4 regions of the Ammoniphilus sp. CFH 90114 genome follow, and region 2 is predicted to be linked to each of the others. Evidence: predicted binding sites of a transcription regulator. Region 2 holds the regulator's gene; each other region holds the start of a gene.
What was found. The regulator Rex, encoded in region 2, represses fermentation and respiration genes when NADH is low (regulators of the CRP and FNR family bind a similar motif). The targets are predictions, from matches to a motif close to TTGTGAAATATTTCACAA.

Region 1 (5,969 bases), on a different contig from region 2:
AAGATAGCAAGACCGCAAGTGAAGCTGCTTGTTAACAAGAGTACCGTTTGAATCATCACATCTTTCATTTGAATGATATCGGTGAGGGTAGGTCCGCCCGCATATCGTTCACCTAGTACGCCATAAACAGCAAAGAGGGTGGCGAAGAGAACAATCTCTGCGCCGAGAAAAATCCAGAACCCAAGGATATTCATGCGGTTTTGCTCGGTTTGATATTCTAAAGGCAACGACGTGTTCACATTAGCTGACATGGGTCTTCACCTCTCCTTCTTGACCTTTTGCCTTTCGCCATGCACGCTCGGTCTTTAAGATTTCATCCACTTTTATATGGTATCCGTGGTCGTAGTCGAAAGAACGAACAATGAGACCGGCAAGGATACCCACAGCAGCTACGGCAGCTGCAATATGCCACTCAAATACTAAGAAGAACCCAACAACTCCAAATACAATAGACATAATAATAGGTTGACCAGAATTGCTTGGCATGTGAATCTCTTCTACCGTCTTTTCATCCAATGCCAACCCTTCTTTGTTCTTCTTCATATGCCAGAAGGCATCTAGAGTTTTCACTTCTGGAAGCTGAGCAAAATTATAATATTGAACCGGAGAAGCTGTTGCCCATTCTAAAGTACGTGCATCCCAAGGATCACTAGAAATATTGCGGTCTGCGTATCTTGCACTCCAGTAAATGTTGTAGCAGAATACGGCAAAACCTAAGGCGAGTACAACAGACCCGATCCCGGATATCAAGAACAAACTTGAAAAGCCAGATTCGACCGAGTACGTGTAGGCACGACGTACCGCTCCTTGTAAACCTAGGAAGAACATCGGGAAGAATGTCACGTTGAATCCGATGACAAATAACCAGAAGTGCCACTTCCCAAGCTTTTCATTAAGCATATGACCGAACATCTTTGGCCACCAGTAGTATAATCCTGCAAACACGGCGAATACGACACCCGGTATGAGTACATAGTGGAAGTGAGCGACAAGGAACAGGGTATTATGGTATTGATAGTCTGCTGCACCCATAGCCAGCATGACGCCAGTTACGCCCCCAATCACAAAGCAAGGGATAAAAGCGAGAGCCCATAGCATGGCTGTCGTCATTTTAATACGTCCTTTGCGCATCGTGAACAACCAGTTAAACATCTTTACTCCAGTCGGTACGGCGATAAGCATCGTCGTAATAGAAAAGAATGAATTTACAGCAGGTCCTGCTCCCATAGTATAAAAGTGATGTACCCAAACCACCATACTTAGTAAGGCAATACCAACGATAGAATAAACCATGGATTTATAGCCGAATAATGATTTTCTTGAGAAGGTTGCAATCACTTCTGAAAATATACCGAATGCAGGAAGAGCTACGATATATACTTCTGGGTGACCCCATAACCAGAAGAGGTTAGCCCATAACATATCTAATCCTCCACCTGATAGGGTAAAGAAATGGGTTCCATATAAACGGTCAAACATCATAAGGGCCAACGCAACTGTAAAGATAGGAAACGCGGCAACAATAATCGCAGATGTAACAAGAGACGTCCAGGTGAACATAGGCATTCTCATCAGGGTCATGCCTTTGGTTCTCATCTTGAGAATGGTTACGATAAAGTTAATTCCCGTCATCAAGGTTCCAATACCAGCGATCTGTAGAGCTATTGCATAGTAGTTATTCCCAATCCCAGGGCTAAACTCTTTCCCCGCAAGAGGGAAGTAGGACGTCCATCCAGCATCTGGAGAACCACCAATAACAAACGAAATATTAAACAGCATCGCTCCAACAAAGAATAACCAGAAGCTCAAGGCATTCAATTGTGGAAACGCAACATCTCTTGCTCCAATTTGGAGAGGGATAATGATGTTCATAATCCCAATCAAGAAAGGCATAGCCATAAATAGAATCATGATAACACCATGCGTCGTAAAGATCTCGTTATAGTGCTGGGCACTAAGAAACTGCATATCAGGTCTTGACGTTTGAGCTTTCATCAATAGTCCATCCATTCCACCTCGGAAAAACATGAGCACGGCAGCAATGATATACATAATCCCAATCTTTTTATGATCAACCGTCGTTAACCATTCTGTCCAGAGCCATCCCCACTTCTTTAGATAGGTAACTAAACCAACAATACCTAAAGTGGTGAGAACAATGGCAATTTGTGATCCTAGGATAAGTGGGTCTCCAGTGATAAAGAATTCATCCCATTTAATGCCCATGGTGTTCACCTCCGTGTTCTTGATTGGATTTGTTTCTATAATTATCTTCTTGCTCAAAAATTTCCCCTTGGTAACCATGATATCTATACAATTCCGGATTCGTATAAGTTGGAGAATTCAGTTCCGCATGGTTTACCCATTCTAAGTGGGTATTGGAAAAAGTTAATCGACCGAGATGTGTAGGCAAGAGAAGTTCCTCGTATTTTTCCTCAGTCAATTTTGGTGCTGCAGCTTGAACATCCTTTACCCATTTGTCAAATTCTTGTTGGGTTTGGGCTAGGACCTCAAATTCCATCCCTGTATAACCTCTCCCGTTAAAGTTTGTATTCTTCCCCCAGTAGGAACCAGGGTTATCAGCAACCACATACATTTGTGTCTCCATTTTATTCATGGTATATTTTTGGCCAGCTAATTGCGGTACCCAGAAGGATTGCATAGTACTTGCCGATGTCAACTTGAAGTCAATCGGAGTTCCAACAGGTATATTTACATAATTGACGGTTTCAATACCTTGCTCAGGATAACTAAATATCCACTTCCAGTCAGCAGATGTAACGTGAATAGTAACTGGCTTCTGATCTTCATAACCTTTCGGGATCTCTTCTAGAGCATATAGAGTCTTAACTGTTGGGATCGTAAGGGCGATAACAATAAGAATCGGAATACCCGTCCAAACAATCTCAAGTACCGTACTCCCGTGTTCTTCCGGTGGCTCGTAGTCTTTATTCTTTTCAGTTTCACGATACTTCCACACAATGTAAGCAAACAATCCAAATACCACGACAATCACCAGAAGCATCCAGATGAGAGACCAGTTAATCAACTCCATAATGCTTCTTGCTACAGGACCTTGTGGATCAAAAACGACCATATTGGTTTCACATCCACTAAGAAAAACGACGAAAAATAGAGCAATAATGGGGACCAAACCTTTTTTATAGCGCATTTTTCTCATCTCCTTTTTTGTTTTATAAATAACATTATTTGATCAGTGTTTCACAAATAATGATGAAGAACATATTGTTCAATAATTCACATAGTCAAAATAAATGTAGACGTATATATCAGGGTATATACACATTCGATATAAAAAAGCTTATAAAACACTGTTATCACCGTGTAAATACATCATATCACATCCCGGCAGGAAAATTTGTTACGAATTAGAGGCTAATTTGTTACAAGGATGAGTCACAATTAGTCTAGAAAATACTTTGGGCAACATCTTTCTAGTCGATCGCATAATCAAAAAATAGATGAGAGTAATAGAATATAAGACATTAAATTGCAAAGGAGAGCAAAAACGAATGGCAGTGTCTTATGCTTATGCGAATCGATTCGTTGGTCAGGAAGTAATCGCACATTGTGTAGGGGGTAGAACCTATCGAGGAGTTGTGCAAAGAGTATCCAGTGATACAATGTATTTGCGAGTAATTGGAGGAGGAACAGCCCCCGTTGCAGGTAAGTCTAAAAAAGGAAATATCCTAACTGCTAATAAGCCCAGCAAAGTAGAAGGGCAGGAGGTATATTGGTGGGGACCAGGAGCCCTTGCGTTACCGCTCTTTGCTGTCCTAGCCCTGAGTCTCCCATTCTTATGGTAACAATGATACAATAGATGAAAATACAAAGTCCCTAAACTAATTGAGGGGCTTTTCTTTTTCCTGAAGAACTAAATTACATAATGATTATTATGTAAACTTAATATCGAAAAAAGGAGAATAATAATGAAGGTCATTTTTCTTGATATTGATGGTGTAATGATCACTGGTTCTTATCGCAAAATAAGTAGTCAATATGATGGATACGCTTTTGATCCTACTGCTGTTGAACATCTAAAAGAGATCATAGTAAAGACGGGGACATACATTGTTGTTAGCTCCACTTGGAGAAAAGCAGGATTCGCAAGATTAAAGACGATGTTCGAGGCAAATGGCATTTATGAAGGGTTAATCGGACAGACTCCTGTACTTGAATATAGTAGGCGGGGGGAAGAGATTAAAGAGTATCTAGCTGAGGCCCAATATGATCCAACCACCAAAGTGGAGAAATTCGTCATCCTTGATGATCTTAATGATATGGGGGAGTTATTGCCTTATCTCGTCCAGACGAATTGGATGGTCGGATTAAATCAGGAAGCGAAAGAGAAAGTTATTGAAATGCTAAAATAAGGTCATCAGTAAAGGATGACCTTATCGCAGTTGTAAGTTGTAAGCCAAGATTTCACTTGGTGTGGTAAGTTTAAACCCGTAGGAAGAGTAGTCAAGGGTCACATATTCCCCTAACTCGTCCCTAGAAGAGGCATCGATCATGATTATAATACCCTGATTATTGTAAATAATGTCTTGTTGAGTAAGCTCGTCCAGAGCTAAAGAGAGCCGCAGCCCGCCTCCTCATCCATGTGAGAACACGGCGGAAATCCGAATAGCAAACCCTGAGTTAGAAATATGGTGCCTTAACTTCAAAAGTGCTGCTTCTTTCACAATAAACTCCATATTAAGCTCTCCTTCATCTTGGTATCACTATCGTAACAAGAAAAAAGTAGGGGGTCAATGTCGTTAAATATAGTAAAGCCATGGGCAATGCCCACGGCTTCTACAAATATCTTATCGTCTTCCACATCTTAAGCAGTCCACATAGCATTGACGACTTCCTCCAAAAACAACGCGGCATACATTTCGACAGAAACGAGCACAGCTAGGGACCTGACGTCTAACCCCAGAAGTACGGTACATTGATCTCCCCCCTTTCACTAGTTTCCATAATATAGTATGCTTATTCTGTTAACCTGTACCGTTTAGGGTCAAAAATCCGCGTGTAGGTCATATCATTAAAGAGGTGCAATCAATGAGTGAACGATACAATGCCATTATTCTATTTGATGGAGTCTGCAATTTCTGCAACTTTTGGGTGAATCAACTTATCGCGTTAGATTACAAAGGAGTATTTAAGTTTGCGTCATTACAATCCCATGTGGGTGAAAGCCTTATTAAACATTATAATCTATCGGAGAATTTAGACTCAGTTATTTTGATTCATAAAAATAGGAGTTACAAGACTTCTACAGCTATTCTAAACATTTTAAGATTGTTGGGTGGATCGTGGCGTTTACTCTATTTCCTTATAATCGTACCAAGCCCCTTAAGGGATGGGGTTTATAAATGGGTAGCGAAAAATCGATATTCTTTCTTTGGAAAGTCGGATACTTGTGTCCTGCCTACACCAGAAATTAGAAGAAGATTTATTGAAGATATCAACAAGTTAAAGGAACTAGGCATAAACATAGACACCTAAGAGTTTGTGAAAAAAAAAAGAACCCTTAAAGGGTTCTTTTTCTCTATACGTCCGTTCAGGCTCCACAACCCGATTGCAACAGACGTAGCGCATATAAGTCGGCTCAGAAGTCAATTATAACTTATACTTTATGATAAAGCAATAACCATTACGATACTTATGTCAGTCTTCCAGAATTTCGTTGGTTTTCGGATTATACAGATTGATCCAGTTATTTACATTATGTATATAGACCTCAAGTCCATTTTCAACTCCAACATAAATCCATTCCTCACCAAGTATGTTGCGCTGGTGTGCGGTACCAGTCACGTTCAGTTCCTCCTTTTGACACAGGTATTAATCCTTTACTCATATATTATAAGATAAAATGTTGATTAATAGAAAGGCGTTCCGTTAAGGGTACCAAAAAAAGTTAGTACTTTTTATATTTACAGAAGAGAGTAGAATAATTG
Region 2 (5,969 bases):
TCTTATCTGTGATCAAGATGTAAGGATTCTCAAGAACAGCTTCCATCTTGTCAGTGTCAGTGATCATGTAAGGAGATACGTATCCGCGGTCAAATTGCATACCTTCAACCACATCTAGTTCAGTATTGAATCCTTTGGACTCTTCTACTGTGATAACGCCTTCCTTACCTACCTTTTCCATAGCTTCTGCAATCAACGTACCGATTTCGTCATCAGCAGCAGAGATCGCAGCAACTTGTGCAATGGATTCTTTCGTTTCAACAGTTTTAGAGATATTCTTAATCTCTTCAACCGCTGCACGAACAGCCTTTTCGATACCCTTGCGGATAACCATTGGGTTAGCTCCGGAAGTAACGTTTTTCAAACCTTCACGGATCATAGCTTGAGCCAATACCGTTGCCGTTGTTGTACCGTCACCCGCTACGTCGTTTGTCTTCGTAGCTACTTCTTTAACTAATTGAGCACCCATGTTTTCGAATGCATCTTCTAGTTCGATTTCCTTTGCAATGGTAACACCATCGTTTGTGATAAGAGGAGATCCAAACTTCTTCTCAAGAACTACGTTACGGCCTTTTGGTCCTAGAGTTACTTTAACCGCATTAGCTAGAGTATCCACACCACGAAGCATAGCGCGGCGAGCTTCTTCACTAAATCTAATATCCTTTGCCATTTAAAGATGCCTCCTTCTAATTCATATATGTAAACCCGAGATTTATTTACGAAGGGACGAGTCCAGTTGGACCTTATAGTCCCAATGAACTCAATTATTGTAAGATAGCAAGAATGTCGCTTTCACGCATGATCAACAATTCTTTGTCACCGAATTTCACTTCAGTACCAGCGTACTTAGAGAAGATAACTTTGTCGCCTTCTTTCACTTCAAGGGCAACGCGCTCTCCGTTCTCAATACGTCCAGAACCTACAGCTACAACGCGGCCCTCTTGAGGCTTTTCCTTTGCTGTGTCTGGTAGAACGATCCCACTTGCTGTTGTCTCTTCCTTAGCAATTGCTTCGATAACCACGCGATCACCTAATGGTCTTAACACTGTGAAACACCCTCCTTAAGGACATTTGCGTTTTATTAGCACTCATTCAACTTGAGTGCTAACACATTTATTATAATAGTCATTTTTCCCCAACTTTGCAAGCCCCTAAATCACTTTTTTTATTAAAAATTTGTAAATATATGTATGAACTACAGATTTACCCTTTCCATTTTGTCCCAAGGTGAGGCTAAGCATACCAAGGGTCATATGTGGAGAGTATTTTATCGATTTTAGTGAATCCTGAAGGGACGCAACCCAATCCATCACAAAAAAGAGGAGATCACTCTCCTCTTAATCGTCTGTTTTAATAATCGCAAATTCTTCTTCCCATTCCTTGTCTCTTTCCTTCTGTTTGCGATAGACGAATCCGGATAGCCAGATACTAATCTCATAAAGCGCAATGAGCGGGATGGAGACAAGAATATTGGATATAAAGTCTGGTGGGGTAACTAAAGCTGCGATGGTGACAAAGATCAATATAGAATACTTGCGGAACTTCTTAAGAATCATCGGGTTGACCACCCGAATCGTGGTCAAAAACAAAATGACGACTGGGAGTTCAAAAAGCAAGCTGACAGGAAGAATTAAGTTAAACATGAACTGGAAATATTGCGTTAGCCCGTAGGTTTCTTCTGCCCCCAAAGCAAACGTGAAGTTGGACATAAACCCAATAATCATAGGAAGTAAGATATAATAGCCGAAGCTTAAGCCCAACAGCAGTAAGATAATGGCAAAAGGAATATAAATCAGCAAGGCCCTCTGCTCCACTTGGGTAAGTCCTGGAGACATAAATCGCCACACATGAAATAAAATAACAGGCAACGTCAGTATAACAGCAATGATAAAGGCCACTTGCATATAGATCCGCAGAGCATCCGAGAACCCAAATACATGCCACGAAATGTTAGACGCAGCTGGATCATTCTTTAAATGTTCTACAAGGGTTGGTGCTACGACAAAACCTATGATCATAAACAAGATAAAAAAGGAAATAACCCAAATAAGCCTTTTTCTTAGCTCAGATAGGTGATCCACCATTGACATTTCTTTATCATTCATTTTCTTCTACGACCACCGGTTCATTTTTTTTCAAAAAGTAGACAAGCGACTGCAACTCAACGCTAAGATCGATATAATGAATTTTTATATCCTCGGGTACTTGCAATCTAGTCGGGGTAAAATTTAGGATTCCCTTAATTCCAGATTTCACAAGTTGATCCGTAACATCTTGCGCTGCATGTACCGGCACGGTAAGGATAGCAACTAATGCATCCTCCTCTTCCACTACACTTACAAAATCATTCAAAGGATAAATCGGGATTCCATTTATCTTTTGTCCAACCTTCGATGGATCATTATCAAACGCGGCAACTATCATCGCGTTATTTTTTAAGAAGTCATACTGAAGGAGAGCGGTACCTAAATTTCCCACTCCCACGAGGATAACATGGGTTGTTTCATCCTGCTTCAAGAACTCTCTTAGAAATTGAATTAAATACTCTACATCATACCCATAACCTTTTCTCCCTAACGCTCCTAAATAGGAAAGATCTCGACGTATTGTTGCTGGATCAATATTCAGCGACCGGCTGAGCTCTGCTGAAGAAACCCTAGTAATACCCAATGAGGAAAGCCCGTGAAGATATCGAAAATATATGGGAAGTCTCTTCGCTGTTACTTTAGGTATAGCTTGTTCCATGAGCTCACCTCCTCATCGTCAATTTACTAACACGAATGAAATCCTCCGTAGCCCATGGAGGTAATATCTTTGGCTGTGATCTTCTCTCCCGCAAGAATTCTAGGCAAGAACACATCAAAGGAAGTATGCGGATCATGCATTACGCATCCTGGTAGTCCCATGATCGGAATATCCCCGTAATAGGCCATCAGCAGCATAGAGCCTGGAAGCATAGGGGTTCCGTAGCGGACCACTTCAGCTCCTACCCCTTTGATTGCGCCAGGTGTACGATCGTCAGGATCCACCGACATTCCTCCAGTCACGAGGATCAAGTCAACCTTTTTATCGATAAAGTACCTTATCTCATTCTGAATCTGCTCGGCATCATCATTCGCAAGTCTTTGCTCTATTACTTCAGAGCCGAAAGCCTTAAGCTTCGCCCGGATGACAGGACCAAACTTGTCCTGAATTCTTCCGGTATAAACCTCACTTCCCGTTGTTACGACCCCCACCCTCATAGGCTTAAAGGGCTTCACGGAGAGAGCAGATTGTTCTGCTAATCGTTCAACTGCCAGAATCTTGCCTTCCTCAATAATCAATGGGATGGGCCGAACACCAGCCAAGGATTGACCCGGTTGGACCACTTGATTATCTACTAAGGTAGATAAAGAGATTCCTTCTAGTTCATTGACCTGGTGAACAATATCTGCTCGAACCTTGAGCAAACCATGTATCTTGGATTTAAGTGTCACTTTTCCTTCGACTGGCTCTGTTAAGAGGATTTCGCCCCCCGCTAGTGCCTTCGCCATTCTTTCCGCTCCCTCATTCTCATGAAGGTAGCCAACAGGTATGTCCATGATATAAATATGTCTTTTTCCGATGTCTAACAATAGAGGTATATCTTCTGGTGTGATTTCATGCCCCGCCTTAAATGCTCTTCCTTTAAACTCACCTGGGAGAATACGAGTCAAGTCATGACCGAGTCTCATTCCCACAGCTTGTTCAACTGGCACTTCTATCAAGTACGAAGATTTCACCACTTTTCCTCCCTTGTAATAGATCCAACCCCCACATTCCCATGAATGATATTAATCGCATGTGGAATCTGGTCGCATATAGCTGTAAAACACTCTTCCACTCCCTTAGGGTTGCCAGGAAAGTTCACAATTAGGGTGTTGCCTCGTGTACCTGAAATCGCACGAGTGAGCATCGCACGACGAGAATTCGCAAGAGATGCCCTTCTCATCTCTTCCGCTAGTCCTGGAACATGGCGATCGATAACCCCTTCTGTAGCTTCAGGAGTCACATCCTCCGGACTAAGTCCCGTTCCACCAACGGTTAAAAGTAAATCCACTCTTTCTCTATCCGTTAGCTCAATCATAGTCTCCTTCAGCATCTCGATGCTATCGGGAACAGTGCGATGAATATGTATCTCACTATCTAAGTGCTTCTTTAGCAACTCAATTAGCTTTTCTACGCTATCGTTTTCTCTTTCTCCTCGATAAATCGAATTGCTCGCTGTGACAACACCAATTTTATATACAGACATGAAAATCCTCCTAGTTGAAAGATAAATAAGTCTCAGTTCAGTAACAAGAGTCCATCTATATTGTACATGATTTCACAACGTAATTAAAACGAATTTATACAGTCAATCCATCCCTCGTCCGTAACAATGGTTTCCATCCGGAAGTCATGGTCATCCATTGGAATGGATTCTACGATTTGTTCTACAAAACAAGGTGCGATCATCCTTGGCAGTTTAGGAAGCTTTGACAAAAAACGATCATAGTAGCCCCCTCCATACCCAAGTCTTCCACCATTATGGTCAAAAGCTACACCTGGCATAATAATAAGATCTATTTTCTCTAGATTCGCTGTCGGTGATATTTCGGGGTCAGGCTCTAAGATGCCATAGATTCCCGGAACTAAGGTTTCCCATCCCCTAAACAGGTAAGGAACCATTTCTTTTTTTTCTACAAACGTCTTCGGAATAACGACTTCTTTTCCCTCTTGCAAGGCCGTCGATAACAGCTCACGAATATCCACTTCATCCCCAAAAGGGACAAAGGAAAACAAAGTTTTTGCTTCTTTATAGCTTTGGTTATCTAATATTTGACGAACAATTTGCTCAGACTTTTTCTTTCTTATACTGCTCTCTATCTGACTTCTCTTGGATAGTATTTGCTTTCTTAACCATTTTTTGCTCACTATGTTCATCTTCCTCCCTTCCCCGTCACCTTTCGCATAAGGAATGTGGTAAACTAAAGAATGTATATTAATACGAGGTGACATCCATGATTTTATTACAAGCAGTTGACATTTCCAAATCGTTTGCTGCAGAACCCATACTCAGCGGAATAAACCTGCAGATTCAAACCGGCGAGAGAATTGGACTTGTCGGAGTTAATGGAGCAGGAAAATCTACACTTCTAAAGATTATTACTGGGCAATTCCTTCCAGATACCGGAGATATTCGTAAAGGTAAAGATGTTCAACTAGGATACCTCGCTCAAGACAGTGGACTAGAATCCGTCAAAACCATATGGGACGAGATGATTTCTGTCTTCTCTTCTTTGCGTAATATGGAAAACGACCTTCGTGCTCTCGAAAGCAAGATGGGCGATCCGATGCCAGAGAAAGATTATGAACAACTCTTAAGCCAATACTCTTCTCTCTCCGAGCGCTTTAAGGAGCTTGGCGGCTACCAATATGAGGCGAATATCCGAAGCATTCTTCATGGTTTAAGATTCTACGAAGAAGACTACCAGACCTTGATCTCCTCTCTCAGCGGTGGTCAGAAGACTCGGTTAGCCTTGTGCAAATTGCTTTTAACAACTCCAGACATTCTCGTATTGGACGAGCCGACCAACTACTTAGATATCGAAACTTTAACTTGGTTGGAAAGGTATCTGCACAACTACACGGGTGCCGTTCTCGTAGTATCCCATGACCGCTACTTCCTAGATGCCCTGGTTACGGTGATCTATGAGATTGAGCGGACGGAATGTAGAAGATTTGTTGGGAATTACTCCAAGTATCTTGATCTAAAAGCAGAAGATATCGAGCGGCAATTAGCGATGTTTGAGAAGCAACAATCCGAGATTAATCGCCTTGAAGACTTCATTGCCCGCAACATTGCCCGAGCCTCAACAACCAAGAGAGCCCAAAGCAGGAGAAAAATGCTCGATAAGATTGATAGAGTGAACCGTCCGATCACGGCGGACAAGCGAGTCTCCTTTTCC
Region 3 (5,969 bases), on a different contig from region 2:
GTACGATATTTGTGCCGAAGTCACCTGTTACTCGTCCGAATGTAGAAAAAGCTGAGAAGTTCGAGCAAAAGCTTGATATTGAGGGTTTAGTAGAAGAAGCCGTCCGAAATACAGAAATCGTGGTCGCCTCTGCAATTCAGAAACAAGAAGAAAGCTTGGATCTGTTTTAAATATAAAAAGCCCTGATTCTTCTAGAAAAAGCAGAGTCAGGGCTTCTTGCTTAATTAGAGCGTTCGTCTAACCAGTCACCGATGGTTGGATAGGTATGCTTTACCGCTTGGCGTCCGAAGACAATAGATACATGGCCTGTAGGCATAAGAGACAGTGTCTTATCTTCACTGGAAATGGCATCCATTAAAGGCTCCAATTGCTTAGGCTGAGCGATATGATCGCGGGTTGCTCCAATGTTTAACAAGCTGGCACGAATATTGGATAGTTCCACACGTTGCCCGCGGATGACGAGCTCTCCTTTAATGAGTTTGTTATGTTGATAGAAGTCGCGAATCCATTGACGGAAGGCCTCTCCTGGGAAAGGAATGCCATCGCCTACCCACTTCTGCATTAACTTCCAGCTATCTACAAAAGATTGGCTCTCAACACGTTCAGCTAAGCTTACATATGGTCCGTAAAAGTTAACCAAGGGCTTCAACATCTTATTCCCTAAGTCTATCATTTCTGGAGGTACATTGCCTAAAGTGTCCACCATCTTATCCAGATTAAAATAGCGCTCATCCAGCCAGTTGGTGAAGAGGCCAAGTTCTGAGAAATCGATCGGTGCCGTCATAAGAATAATATTCTTGATGGGCAGGTGAGTATGTAGGGACGAGAATATGGCTGTCATCGTGCCTCCCATACAATAACCTAAAACGGAAACTTCATCTGAACCACTGTGACGAAGTACTTTCTTCACTGCCAAGGGCATGTAGTCCATAATATAATCATCTAGTTTCATATATCGATCTTCAGGACCAGGTGTACCCCAATCCATAAGATAGACATCAAAACCGCGATTGACTAGATACTCGATTAAACTGTTTCCAGGGGCTAGATCGAGTATATACGGTTTATTGATTAGCGCGTAAAACATAAGAAGTGGAACGCGCTTAGTCTTAGGTAGATGAGGAGCAAAGCGATAGAGTGTTGCTTTGTTCTTGGTCCAGACGACTTCCTTAGGAGTTTGATAGACTTGCGGCTCAGGTTCAACAAACATAACTTCATTAAAACGCTTAGCGCGGTTCATCTGGCTCTTTAACTCTTCCGGAACCATACCCAAAATATCTTCCCATTCTTTAATTGGGGAAATAATCATTGTTTTGTTACCCTCCACTTTTTTCTGTTGATGTCAACAGATTATTACATGTAAAGTCCGCCGTTGACATTTAATTGTTGGCCAGTAATGTAATCACCGTCTGTTACGAGATAGCATACCGCACGAGCGATTTCGCTTGGCTGTCCGAGGCGACGCTGAGGAATCTTAGCTACAATCTTATCAAGAATTTCAGCTGGAATTTCTGCAACCATTTCGGTTTCGATAAATCCTGGGCAGATCGCGTTTACGGTTACCCCTTTATTAGCCATCTCTAGAGCAAGAGACTTCGTAAATCCGATTAGTCCGGCTTTCGATGCAGCGTAGTTGGTTTGCCCAACATTACCCGATTGCCCGATAATAGAGCTGATATTGATGATACGTCCATACTTTTGCTCTACCATGAGAGGGAGAACGGCACTTGTCGTGTTGAACGCACTGTTAAGGTTTACGTCGATTACTTTTCTCCATGCTTCTTCTGTCAGTTTAAGGAAGGAACGATCACGAGTGATACCCGCGTTGTTTACAAGGATATCTACCTTGCCGAAACGGTTGATCGTTTCTTCTACTAATACTTTGGCTTGAGCGGAGTCGGATACATCTGCTTGGCTAGCAAAAGCAACAGAACCCAATGCTTCAATTTCTTTTACAACTTCATTAGCGGCATCCGCGTTGCTATTATAGTTAATGACGACTTTAGCGCCGTTACGAGCTAATTCAAGGGCAATAGTCTTCCCGATTCCGCGGGATCCTCCGGTTACAATAGCTACTTGATTGTCGAGTGTTTTCATCTTCATACATCCTCTCAGTTTTTAGTATTTATATATATATTTATATATCTATTAAATTGATAGGTTTATTTGGATTTAGGTGCGTCAACTTCTACGGATTTAGCTTCCTTAGCCACGGCAGCTTCTGTCTTGGCCTCTAAGATCTCAAATAATTGGTCGAGTCGTTTCGTTAATTTGGCCATGTCGGTTTTCAGGGCTTTGACTTCCTTCGACAATTCACTTTGCTTAAGGGCGTCGACAACCTCTTCCTCGATGGTTTGTTCTAATCTGTCGACTTTCGTTTCGACATTCACAATCATGGATGCGACGTTGGCAACATCTTGACGTGAAGGCATGTTGGCTTGCTCTAGGTATTTTTCAGCAGATTGACGGGCCATATTCTGATACTGAAGGTAGCTGTTTAAGCTTTGTCCCATCAATTTGGAGAACTCCTCCTTATGCATAGCTTCGTCCACCGTCTGACTCCATTGTTCCTCAGCCTTGTCATAGAACTGCTTCCATAAGGCAAAAGGATCAAAGGGCATTTGTTGGCTCATGGTTTCATCTCCTTTTTCATCTATTTGTAAAACAACTACTCTTTAGAAAAATCAGTCCGAAAATAATTCAGACAAACGATTGATCAAAGAGTCTTGATTATGAATCCAACTTTCATTCTTCGACTGTCGAAAAATAGGATTCCTTTTGCTTACATTGAAAATTATAGTAAATGGTTAGTAGGAACACAATTGAAACCCTTCGACAATTCCAGGAACATTCTTGTGATAGTTATCAGAATTTGTCGAATGATCAACATAGATAATTGTAGTGGTAATACTTGACAGAACGAACCACATAGGTGTAAATTACACATAGAAGCAAATTACAATTTTCGTAGGTGATGCGGATGTCGGCCAGTAAGGATAAAGGGCAGGAAGTCAAAGAAGACGAAAAGTGGAATATTCCAGGCGGGCCGCCTAAAAATATGATGGTCCCTGTCATACTGCTTAGTTTAAAAGGTTGGAATGCCCATGGCTATGAGCTAATCCAGCAGTTGGTTAAATTTGGATTTCATTCTATTGATCAGGGAAATGTATACCGAACTCTGCGTCAATTAGAGAAAGAGAATATTGTCAAGTCAGAATGGGATACCACGTCAGGAGGACCAGCTAAGAGAGTATATTCCCTTACTGACGCGGGAACGCAATACCTAGAATCATGGGCTGAAGCGCTAGGACAATATCAGAGCATGCTTGATCAGTTCTTTAATATGTATACCCAGTTTTTTATGGGTCTTCCCAACGTTCCCAATCGGAAAGGGAAGGAAAATAAGAGTAGTGATGATGACCTAGAATGATTCAGCTTTAGCTGTGTCATATAAAAAAATGAATAATCTTTTAGGAGGATGTAAAAATGGCGACTGCTCAAAAAAAGAATGAACTTACAAATCCTGTGAATGTGTTCGACACGATGTGGGATGGATGGTTAAACAGTGTGAAGCTTATGTATGGCTACCAACGCGAAATGGAAGCTGTAACCATTCAGGCGCTTGAGCGTCAAAAAGAAGCATGGCAACAAACAAAAGAAAACATCGATAAGCTAGAAAGTGAATTAAATAAGTTCGTAGTAGATGTGAAAGCAAACGTACTTGATAATGTGAAGAACGTAAACGGTGAAGCTGTTTCTAAGAATGTAGAGGAATGGAACAAGCGTGGAGAGGAAGTATTAAACAAAGTTCAGCAGCTTTATGGAACACCTGGAAAAGCTAGCAACAGCATGATTGGTAAGTCTTTAGAACAGTTAGAGTCTACTTTACTTAGCCTTATTGAGCAACAACAAAAGACTCGTACTGAAGTTCAAGGATTACTAGAGAACTTCACGGATCAAGTAAAGCACACAAACAAAGGTCTAATGGAATCTTGGGAAACAAGCCGTACATCTGCGTTCAATATGTTTAAATAATAAATTAACAATCCCCCTTACCGTTTTAAGAGGAAAGGGGGATTTCTTGTACAAGAAAAACAGGGACTTCTACGTTAGTCTGCTTTAAGAATTAGTTTTTTTACCAAGAGTACAGATAGTAACATGAAGACTGAAAATAGGACAATGGTGCCTCCGCTAGCCCAATCTAAGTAGAAGGCCAAGGTTAACCCACCAAGTACAGCAATTTCAGCAAAGATAATAGACATCCATAAAGTTTGTTTAAAACTATGTGAGATCTGTAAGGCTGCAGCAACAGGTAAGGTAATAAGGGCTGAAACCAGTAAAATTCCAACAATACGCATGGAGATGGCGATGGTAAGCGCAACTAAGATGGTGAAAATCAGATTAACCAAACTACGCCTGATTCCTGATATGCGTGCATACTCCTCATCGAAGGAGAGGGCAAATAATTCTTTGTATAGAAGGTATAAGGAGAGTAGTACGGCTAATCCAATTCCTATAATGGCCCAGAGATCGGTTCTTCCTACCGCAACTACACTTCCAAAGAGGTAGGAGAATAAGTCTACATTAAATCCCTTGGCAATACTGATTAAGACAACACCTAACCCAATACCAGTGGAGAGGATAATGGGTATCGCTAATTCTTGATAGAAACGGTAAGCTTTTCTTAATTGTTCTACGAGTAGAGAGCCCACTACTGAAAAGACCATACCCATGTACATGGGATTAAGTCCCTGGAAGAAAGCTACTTTCTTACCTAATAAGATCCCGGCGGCAATACCAGCCAAGGTAATGTGAGAAAGAGCATCAGCCATGAGTGATAAGCGGCGAACGACAAGGAAAACCCCAATTGCGGGACAGATAATTCCTACAATCAAACCAGCAAAAAGGGCATTACGCATAAATTCATATTGAAAAATAATTTCTAGCATGTGCTTTGTATTCCTCCTAGTGACGGTGCTCCACTAAATTCATATGAGAGCCATATGCTCTTTCTAGAATCGCCTGCTGATTGGCTTGAAAGTCACTAGGATCTCCATGAAAATGTATTCGCTTGTTAAGGCAAGCTACCTTATTCACGTGATGTGTCATCATTCCGATATCGTGGGTGACCATGAGCAGGGTTAATTGGTGTTCTTGGTGAAGCTTCGCTAATAGATGATAAAATCGATCGACGGATTCGGTGTCCACCCCAACCGTAGGTTCATCTAAGATGAGTAGGCTGGGTTTGGATACTAAGGCACGAGCAATGAAGGCTCTCTGCTGCTGTCCGCCAGAGAGTTTACCTATATTTCTATCTGCAAGGGACGAGAGTCCAACTTGTTCAATGGCTTCCATGATCGATTCATGATGTTGCCTATTTAGTCTTTTAAATAAGCCCATTTTCCCATAGAGTCCCATAGAGACGACTTCGTATACGGTAGCAGGGAATCCACTATTAAAGCTGTTCGCTTTCTGTGAGACATAACCAATTTTATACCAGTCTTTAAAAGAAGAAGTTGGAATCCCGAATAATTTCACTTCTCCCTGTTTAGGCTGGACAAGTCCAAGTATAATCTTCAGTAAAGTAGATTTTCCTGAGCCATTAGGACCCACAAGACCTACATAATCGCCTTGCTCGACAATGAAATGAACGTCCTTCAAAACTTCATTATGACTATAGTTAAAATGTATATCCTTACATTGTATGATTGGTTGCATGGGTCTTCACCGGAATCGGTGTCACCCTCCTATCTTTTTTAAGTTCTAATCATTACGATTTATCTTTAATAAAGCCATTCTATCATAGGGTAATCTTAAAGGTAAGTCAACAAACAGTTGTATAAAGGTTATGCTTTCTTATTTTTTGAAGGAATTTGATATTCGTTGTAGAAATAAATAACTTATTGGACAATTTTGTCTAATCCAACTTTTTAAGGAGTATCCCAGTATGTTATCAACAGATCGGACGA
Region 4 (5,969 bases), on a different contig from region 2:
CCTTGTGACATATCAGCGAGGGTTTGAGAACTTTCTTCCATGCTTGTTACTTGCTTCTCTGCTCCACTAGCAACATCTTGAATCGTTGTAGCAATTTGCTGTGTTGCCTGTGCGGTTTGCTCAGCACCCGCCGTCAGCTCCTCTGCTGAGTTTGCTACTTTTTCTGCACTTCGTTTAACTTCTTGAATGATTTGCTTTAAATTTTGATTCATCGTACTCATGTCTTTAGCCAATTTGGCCACTTCATCCTCACCTTTTATAGTAATAGAGTGAGTGAGATCCCCTTCAGCAACGTTTTTCGCTATTTCTGCCATCTGACCAATCGGTCTCGCAATCCGGCTGGCCATGAGATAACTTATCCCGATGGAGAAAATGATAAGTATAATAGAAACGACATAGGATAAGTATTGTTTTGCTGCGGTTTGATTCATGATTTCTTCTTGCATGGATACAAAGCCTGGGATTCTAGCGACCATCACGCCTGCCACACTTCCTGTATGGGTAAGGATAGGCTGCAGGTAAGCGGCATAAGCCACTCCATTCCACTCCGTGACTTGAGTCATTCCCTTTCCTTCCGCACGTACCTGCTCTAAATAAGGAAGCACTTCTTTAAACATCGCCTTCTCATTCGCTAGTTGGGAAACATATCGAGCCTGCTCCCCTAAGGTTTCTTTTGATTCCTCAAACAAGAGGTGTCCAATTTCATCGGACTTCGTGTCGGTCATGACATAATAATCTTCTCCGTTAACCAGAAACAGAGTATTTCCAATACTTGCCAACTGAGAGATCTCTTGAAGCATGCCTTGATAAGTCTGCCTTCCGACTACAATCGCTCCAATGACTTTTCCTTCATTAAATATCGGAGCCGTCACTTGCAGCTTTCCATCTTCCTCGTTCACTTCCCAAGAGGATATCGTTTTCCCGCTGTTTAAAGCTTCATTTGTTGATGAGTAGTTAAGACCACCGAATCCATCAAATTTAGGATTGGTCGGACAAGCCAATATAGGTGTATCTCCTTCTGAGGTTCGACTAGATAGACTTGTCACCCAGATGAGATCAATTCCAGCTTTCTCCTTTGCAAGCTCTGAAGACTTCCCAAGGGCTTGATGAATCAATTCAGGGTTATTTTCCACAATCCCTTGGATAACTTGCTCCTCTGAAGCCATCTGCTCAGCCAAGAGGACGGAGGTTTGGATCACATGATCGAGTTGACCATGAACACTCATCTCTAACATTTCAACCTTCTCTTGTAATTGCTCTTCAAGCAGTTGAGAAGTATATTCCGCATTTTCCTTTAGCATGGATTGAGCAAAGATTAAATTGACGGAGGCAATCAGAATAAAGATCATTCCATAAATAAGTACCAATTTAGTTTTTATCGATTTCATATCCGCTACGGTTTCCTCCTTAAGCACTGAATTTAGAACGTTACTACTATGACCATAGGTTCAATAGATACTAAATATCATAAATCAAAAGTCCTTTTCTGTACATCATTTTGTATACAATATACTAAACAAAAAAGAGAGGGATATCCCCTCTCTCACGCTTGTTAGCACTTTACCTCTGCATTTTTCCTTGAATAATAGTACCAAGTAACGACTAAGCTGATTGCATAATATCCGATGAAAAGATACAAGGCTAAATTCGCAGCACCCGTTGTTTCGATAGACCATCCGAAGATCTTTGGAATAAAGAAGGCACCGTAAGCTCCGATTGCAGCCGTGAAGCCTAGTACAGGAGCAGCTTCTTTAGCTGGGAAGATGAAAGGAATCATGCGGAAAGTCGATCCGTTAGCAATTCCTGTCGTTGTAAAGAGAATTAAGAACATAATGAGGAATCCAGTAAAGTTCTTCTCGTTTAAGAAGTAGATAACACCGAAGGTTGCTGCAATCATCACAATGGTATCCCAGAAGGTTACCAAAGCTCCACCAAACTTGTCAGATAGCCATCCTCCGACTGGTCGAATCGCTGCCCCCACTAATGGTCCCAAGAAAGCTAGATGAATCACGTTTAGTTCAGCAAACTGTGACTTAATTAATAGTGGGAAAGCTGCAGAGTAACCGATAAAAGATCCGAAACACATGACATAAAGCCAAGTCATAATCCAAGTGTGTTTTCTTTTGAAGATAACTGCTTGTTCCTTAAAAGACTGCTTCGCGGACGGAAGATTATCCATTCCAAACAGCGCTGCGATTGTGACGAGAATGATAGGAATAACCCAGATAAAGGCTGCATTTTGAATCCATACTTCAGAGCCGTTCGCTAACTGTTGATTTACTCCACCTACTGCACCGAAGATTCCCATCGTAATGACAATCGGAGCTAAAAACTGAACCGTACTAACCCCTAAGTTCCCAATCCCTGCGTTAATTCCTAATGCAATCCCTTTTGATTTCTTTGGAAAGAAGAAACTGATATTAGCCATGGAAGAAGAGAAATTACCGCCCCCAAGACCACATAGTGCTGCTAGTATCGCCATGGTTGTAAAGCTTGTCTCTGGATTTTGAACAGCAAGTCCAATTCCTATAGATGGTATCAATAAGGACGCGGTTGAAATGACTGTCCAGTTCTTGCCTCCAAATATTCCAGGTAGAAAAGTATAAAAAATTCTTAGTGTTGCCCCTGTAAGACCTGGTAAAGCTGCTAGTGTAAAGAGCTGAGTTGAAGTAAAACTGAATCCAACATCGTTTAATCTTACTGCGACTACGGACCAAATTTGCCATACTGCAAAGGCGAGTAATAACGCTGGTACAGAGATCAACAAATTTCTTCTCGCGTGACGTTTCCCCTCTGCTTCCCAAAACTGTTCATTTTCCGGGTTCCAATTGGCTCCGATTCGCCCGACAGGTTTATTCCCGATGGTCTCCGCCTTCATTTTCCATTCCTCCTTATAGGATGTGTTGCTCCATTTTGTTTTGCAAATCAATTGTTTTTTAAGTTTTGATGATCATCAAGTTTATGGCTGATACCTATATAATAGAGGGCATCACTCGAAGCAGGTGTGACGAACTTCACAAATTGGATTGGATTCGATATTTAGTCACAAACTATTGAAAATAAAGATTCCGTGTGATTTTCTTCACCACAAGGTCTTTCTTAATCAAGTAGGATTAGACGATTAAACAAGAGGGAGGGGCAAGAATGCTTACAGCAACCATTCAATTTAAGCCAACCTATCAAATAGAGGGTGCCCTGTTAGTAAACGGATTCAAGAACTCGAAAGAAAGCTATGTACTAGAAACTAAACAAAGAAAAGAATTGGTTCGAGCCGAGGTTCGCACTGATGAAGTACTCTTTACTTTCCCCGGAAATCTAGGAATGGGAGAATACGAAACGGTTCATGAGGCATTGAAGAATGTACTAGAAGCATCAGGTGGCTCTATCGATGATTCAAACAGCCTCCTGGGCTACCTTCCAAACGGGGAAGGGGCTTATATCATTCATCAATTCAGAGCTTGGACAACCTTTCTGTTAACAGCTAAACATCACTCGATGAAAGGTCAAAAAGTACAGGTGCTAGATCAAGCGGGAAGAGTGATGGGAGAAGGTTTACTAATGGATTATGAGCTGGAAGAATCCCATTCCTTTTCAGTCAGTAAGTGTACACTCGTTACCACCTTTGGTGAGCAAAGTTATACAGGTAAGCATCTAAAAATTGAACCTACTGGAAGTTGGTAGATGCTTCAGTAAACTTGAGAGACCTGAATGTGTGGGCCATACATTTCATTATTTGTAATCATTAGCGATTCGTGACCTCGTAACTATCGTTCGTGATATCAGAAGGTATTTTTGTGAGTTTGGCTGGTCGTTTTGTATTCCATAGGGGTTGTTCAATGTGGGATTACTTGGAACAGTTTCAGGAAAGTGACAAAAAATGCCGATTCCGTGATTTTAATGGACGCTTTATTTGTAATAGATACAGTATCGTGAGAAACGAACTCTATTCCGTGACAAAAATCAATGTATTCGTGAGTATTCTCCATAATTTGTGAGTTTCTGATTCATCTGGGACCTAACATGTGGACTTTAGACTTGAGATCCGTTCGTTTGAGAAATTTTTAACACTTATCTCCCCAAAAATAGGCTTTGAAGGTGGTACGAAGACTGAAATAATTTTCTCCAGCTTTATTTTTTTAATAAATCCATCAAAAAGGGAGCTAATATCCCGTCAAAATTTAAAAAAGGCTAGGCTGTCACTTCTCACAGCCTAAGCCTTTCTCTTTAATTCTTCAACTGATTGAGCTCTTCCATCAGTTGTCTTGTACGCTTTGCATTTCCCTCAGCAAAGTTCTGTAGCCTGTCCTTTAGCACCGGATCTTCGTGGATACGTTCTGCTGTGATGAGGTATGTACGCATAAGTTCAGTTTCGAGTTCCAGTGAGCTTTCTAAGATTTCAGTTAAATGATCTCCAGCGATTTGATCCCGAGAAATCTGTTCACGGTCACGATCATAATCCATCTCATAGTTCATTTCACTTTTTCCACCCTTCAGGAAACTTATTTTTCTGTTTCATTGTTCGCCTTTCACGATCTCATTATTCAGCCCCCATATATACATAAAAAATAAGGCTTCCCCAGGTGCTCATGACAACGGGAAAAGCCTTATTTTTTATTTTGAATACTCTTGTTTCCTCCACCCCAGATACGAGAGGAAGGCGATGACAACCGAAATCAAGGCTACAATGGTAAATGTAAATACCAACTCATACTCCAAACCATAATAAGCTTCTACGGTCCATTGCAGCATCACCACATTGACGGCTAACGATAGGAAAATAATGACCCACCACAGTTTTTTAGGCATCATGACGAATCTTCCTTCCCACAGCAAAGATGGCTCCGTTCACTACTTCCACATCTATCTTCGGCAGTTCCCTTTGTGGTGGACCCGCTACAGGGTGTCCATTGTCTACACTGAAATAGCCTTGGTGACAAGGGCAGAGCAAAATATTTTCCTGAGCTTCATAGAAAACGGGACACTGTAAATGTGTACACTTATTGTTGTATGCCTTAAGTTCACCCTCTTTTGTATGAACTAAGATGGCTGGTTCCGCCTCAGAAGGATAATTAAAGTTTATAGCCTCACCCTTTGGAACATCGGCTAACTCTCCAATCTTTACTCTAAGAGGATCTCCTTCTCCTTTTTCCATCATGGCTTTGATGGAAAAAGGAACGGTTGCTAGGCCTAAGGCTACGGTAGCCCCAACAGCGGTTTTTAAAAAGGAACGACGGTTATATTTCAAATCGTTTTCACGCTCTATATTGTCGACCAGATTAATCATATCGTCATTCGTATCTTTCTGATTACGTCGAAGCTTCTTCTCTTCTGTCATGACGAACACCTCCTTTTATTTCTAATCCGAATAGACCCCGAAGAACTCAGGCACATAATCCCACTTGTTGCCTTCCTTCGGCTTCTTTCCTTCCACTAAGTTCATCTGGGTGCGACGACGGCGCAAAGCTTGCATTTCTTCAAAATCGATGAATCGGATCGCTTCACTTGGGCAAACGGAAGCACACATTGGAGCAATATCGTGTTTTGTACGATCGTAGCACATATCACACTTGTACATTTTATTCGCTTCAAAGTCGAACTTAGGAATACCGAATGGGCAACCAAACGTACAGTTTCGACATCCGATACACTTCTCTTCCATGGCTGAGAGAACAACACCCTCTTCGGTGATTTGGATCGCATTAGCCGGACATACTCTTGCACAGGCTGGATCTTTACACTGCATGCAGAGCATCGGGTAAGTCTGACGGCTCTCCATAAAGTCCACATATTCTACGTAGTTTCTCTCTTTGTATTCATGATCGCCACACTCTCGGCACGCCGCTTGGCAAGAGCGGCAGCCGATGCATCGTTCAAATTCTAGATACATAATCTTATTCATAGCCGGTTCCTCCTCTTATATTTCTATACTTTCTCGATTTTTACCGCACAAACTTTAAATTCAGGCATTC

Region 1: a site for Rex is predicted at 3,247-3,264, ahead of qoxA (cytochrome aa3 quinol oxidase subunit II). Genes of this name have one in related genera too.
Region 3: a site for Rex is predicted at 2,854-2,871, ahead of EIZ39_RS05145 (poly(R)-hydroxyalkanoic acid synthase subunit PhaE). Genes of this name have one in related genera too.
Region 4: a site for Rex is predicted at 3,003-3,020, ahead of EIZ39_RS17005 (NarK family nitrate/nitrite MFS transporter). Genes of this name have one in related genera too.

Annotation. Positions count from the first base shown of each region.
Region 1 is NZ_SDLI01000006.1:207,246-213,214, reverse strand. It holds gene qoxC (cytochrome aa3 quinol oxidase subunit III) at 1-251, opposite strand, end outside; gene qoxB (cytochrome aa3 quinol oxidase subunit I) at 241-2,226, opposite strand; gene qoxA (cytochrome aa3 quinol oxidase subunit II) at 2,216-3,172, opposite strand; gene EIZ39_RS15320 (hypothetical protein) at 3,534-3,827, shown strand; gene EIZ39_RS15315 (HAD domain-containing protein) at 3,951-4,394, shown strand; gene EIZ39_RS15310 (thiol-disulfide oxidoreductase DCC family protein) at 5,071-5,517, shown strand; gene EIZ39_RS26690 (hypothetical protein) at 5,680-5,826, opposite strand.
Region 2 is NZ_SDLI01000008.1:35,035-41,003, forward strand. It holds gene groL (chaperonin GroEL) at 1-670, opposite strand, end outside; gene groES (co-chaperone GroES) at 765-1,046, opposite strand; gene tatC (twin-arginine translocase subunit TatC) at 1,338-2,105, opposite strand; gene EIZ39_RS17525 (redox-sensing transcriptional repressor Rex) at 2,098-2,745, opposite strand; gene EIZ39_RS17530 (molybdopterin-binding protein) at 2,772-3,764, opposite strand; gene EIZ39_RS17535 (MogA/MoaB family molybdenum cofactor biosynthesis protein) at 3,758-4,273, opposite strand; gene EIZ39_RS17540 (5-formyltetrahydrofolate cyclo-ligase) at 4,357-4,935, opposite strand; gene abc-f (ribosomal protection-like ABC-F family protein) at 5,022-5,969, shown strand, end outside.
Region 3 is NZ_SDLI01000002.1:96,866-102,834, forward strand. It holds gene thiI (tRNA uracil 4-sulfurtransferase ThiI) at 1-170, shown strand, start outside; gene phaC (class III poly(R)-hydroxyalkanoic acid synthase subunit PhaC) at 221-1,306, opposite strand; gene fabG (3-oxoacyl-[acyl-carrier-protein] reductase) at 1,354-2,097, opposite strand; gene EIZ39_RS05145 (poly(R)-hydroxyalkanoic acid synthase subunit PhaE) at 2,163-2,633, opposite strand; gene phaQ (poly-beta-hydroxybutyrate-responsive repressor) at 2,981-3,430, shown strand; gene phaP (polyhydroxyalkanoic acid inclusion protein PhaP) at 3,487-4,035, shown strand; gene EIZ39_RS05160 (metal ABC transporter permease) at 4,110-4,949, opposite strand; gene EIZ39_RS05165 (metal ABC transporter ATP-binding protein) at 4,966-5,718, opposite strand; gene EIZ39_RS05170 (sensor histidine kinase) at 5,948-5,969, shown strand, end outside.
Region 4 is NZ_SDLI01000007.1:162,923-168,891, reverse strand. It holds gene EIZ39_RS17010 (methyl-accepting chemotaxis protein) at 1-1,388, opposite strand, end outside; gene EIZ39_RS17005 (NarK family nitrate/nitrite MFS transporter) at 1,553-2,878, opposite strand; gene EIZ39_RS17000 (hypothetical protein) at 3,145-3,681, shown strand; gene EIZ39_RS16995 (hypothetical protein) at 4,225-4,473, opposite strand; gene EIZ39_RS16990 (hypothetical protein) at 4,612-4,809, opposite strand; gene EIZ39_RS16985 (Rieske 2Fe-2S domain-containing protein) at 4,799-5,335, opposite strand; gene EIZ39_RS16980 (4Fe-4S dicluster domain-containing protein) at 5,357-5,899, opposite strand; gene fdhF (formate dehydrogenase subunit alpha) at 5,923-5,969, opposite strand, start outside.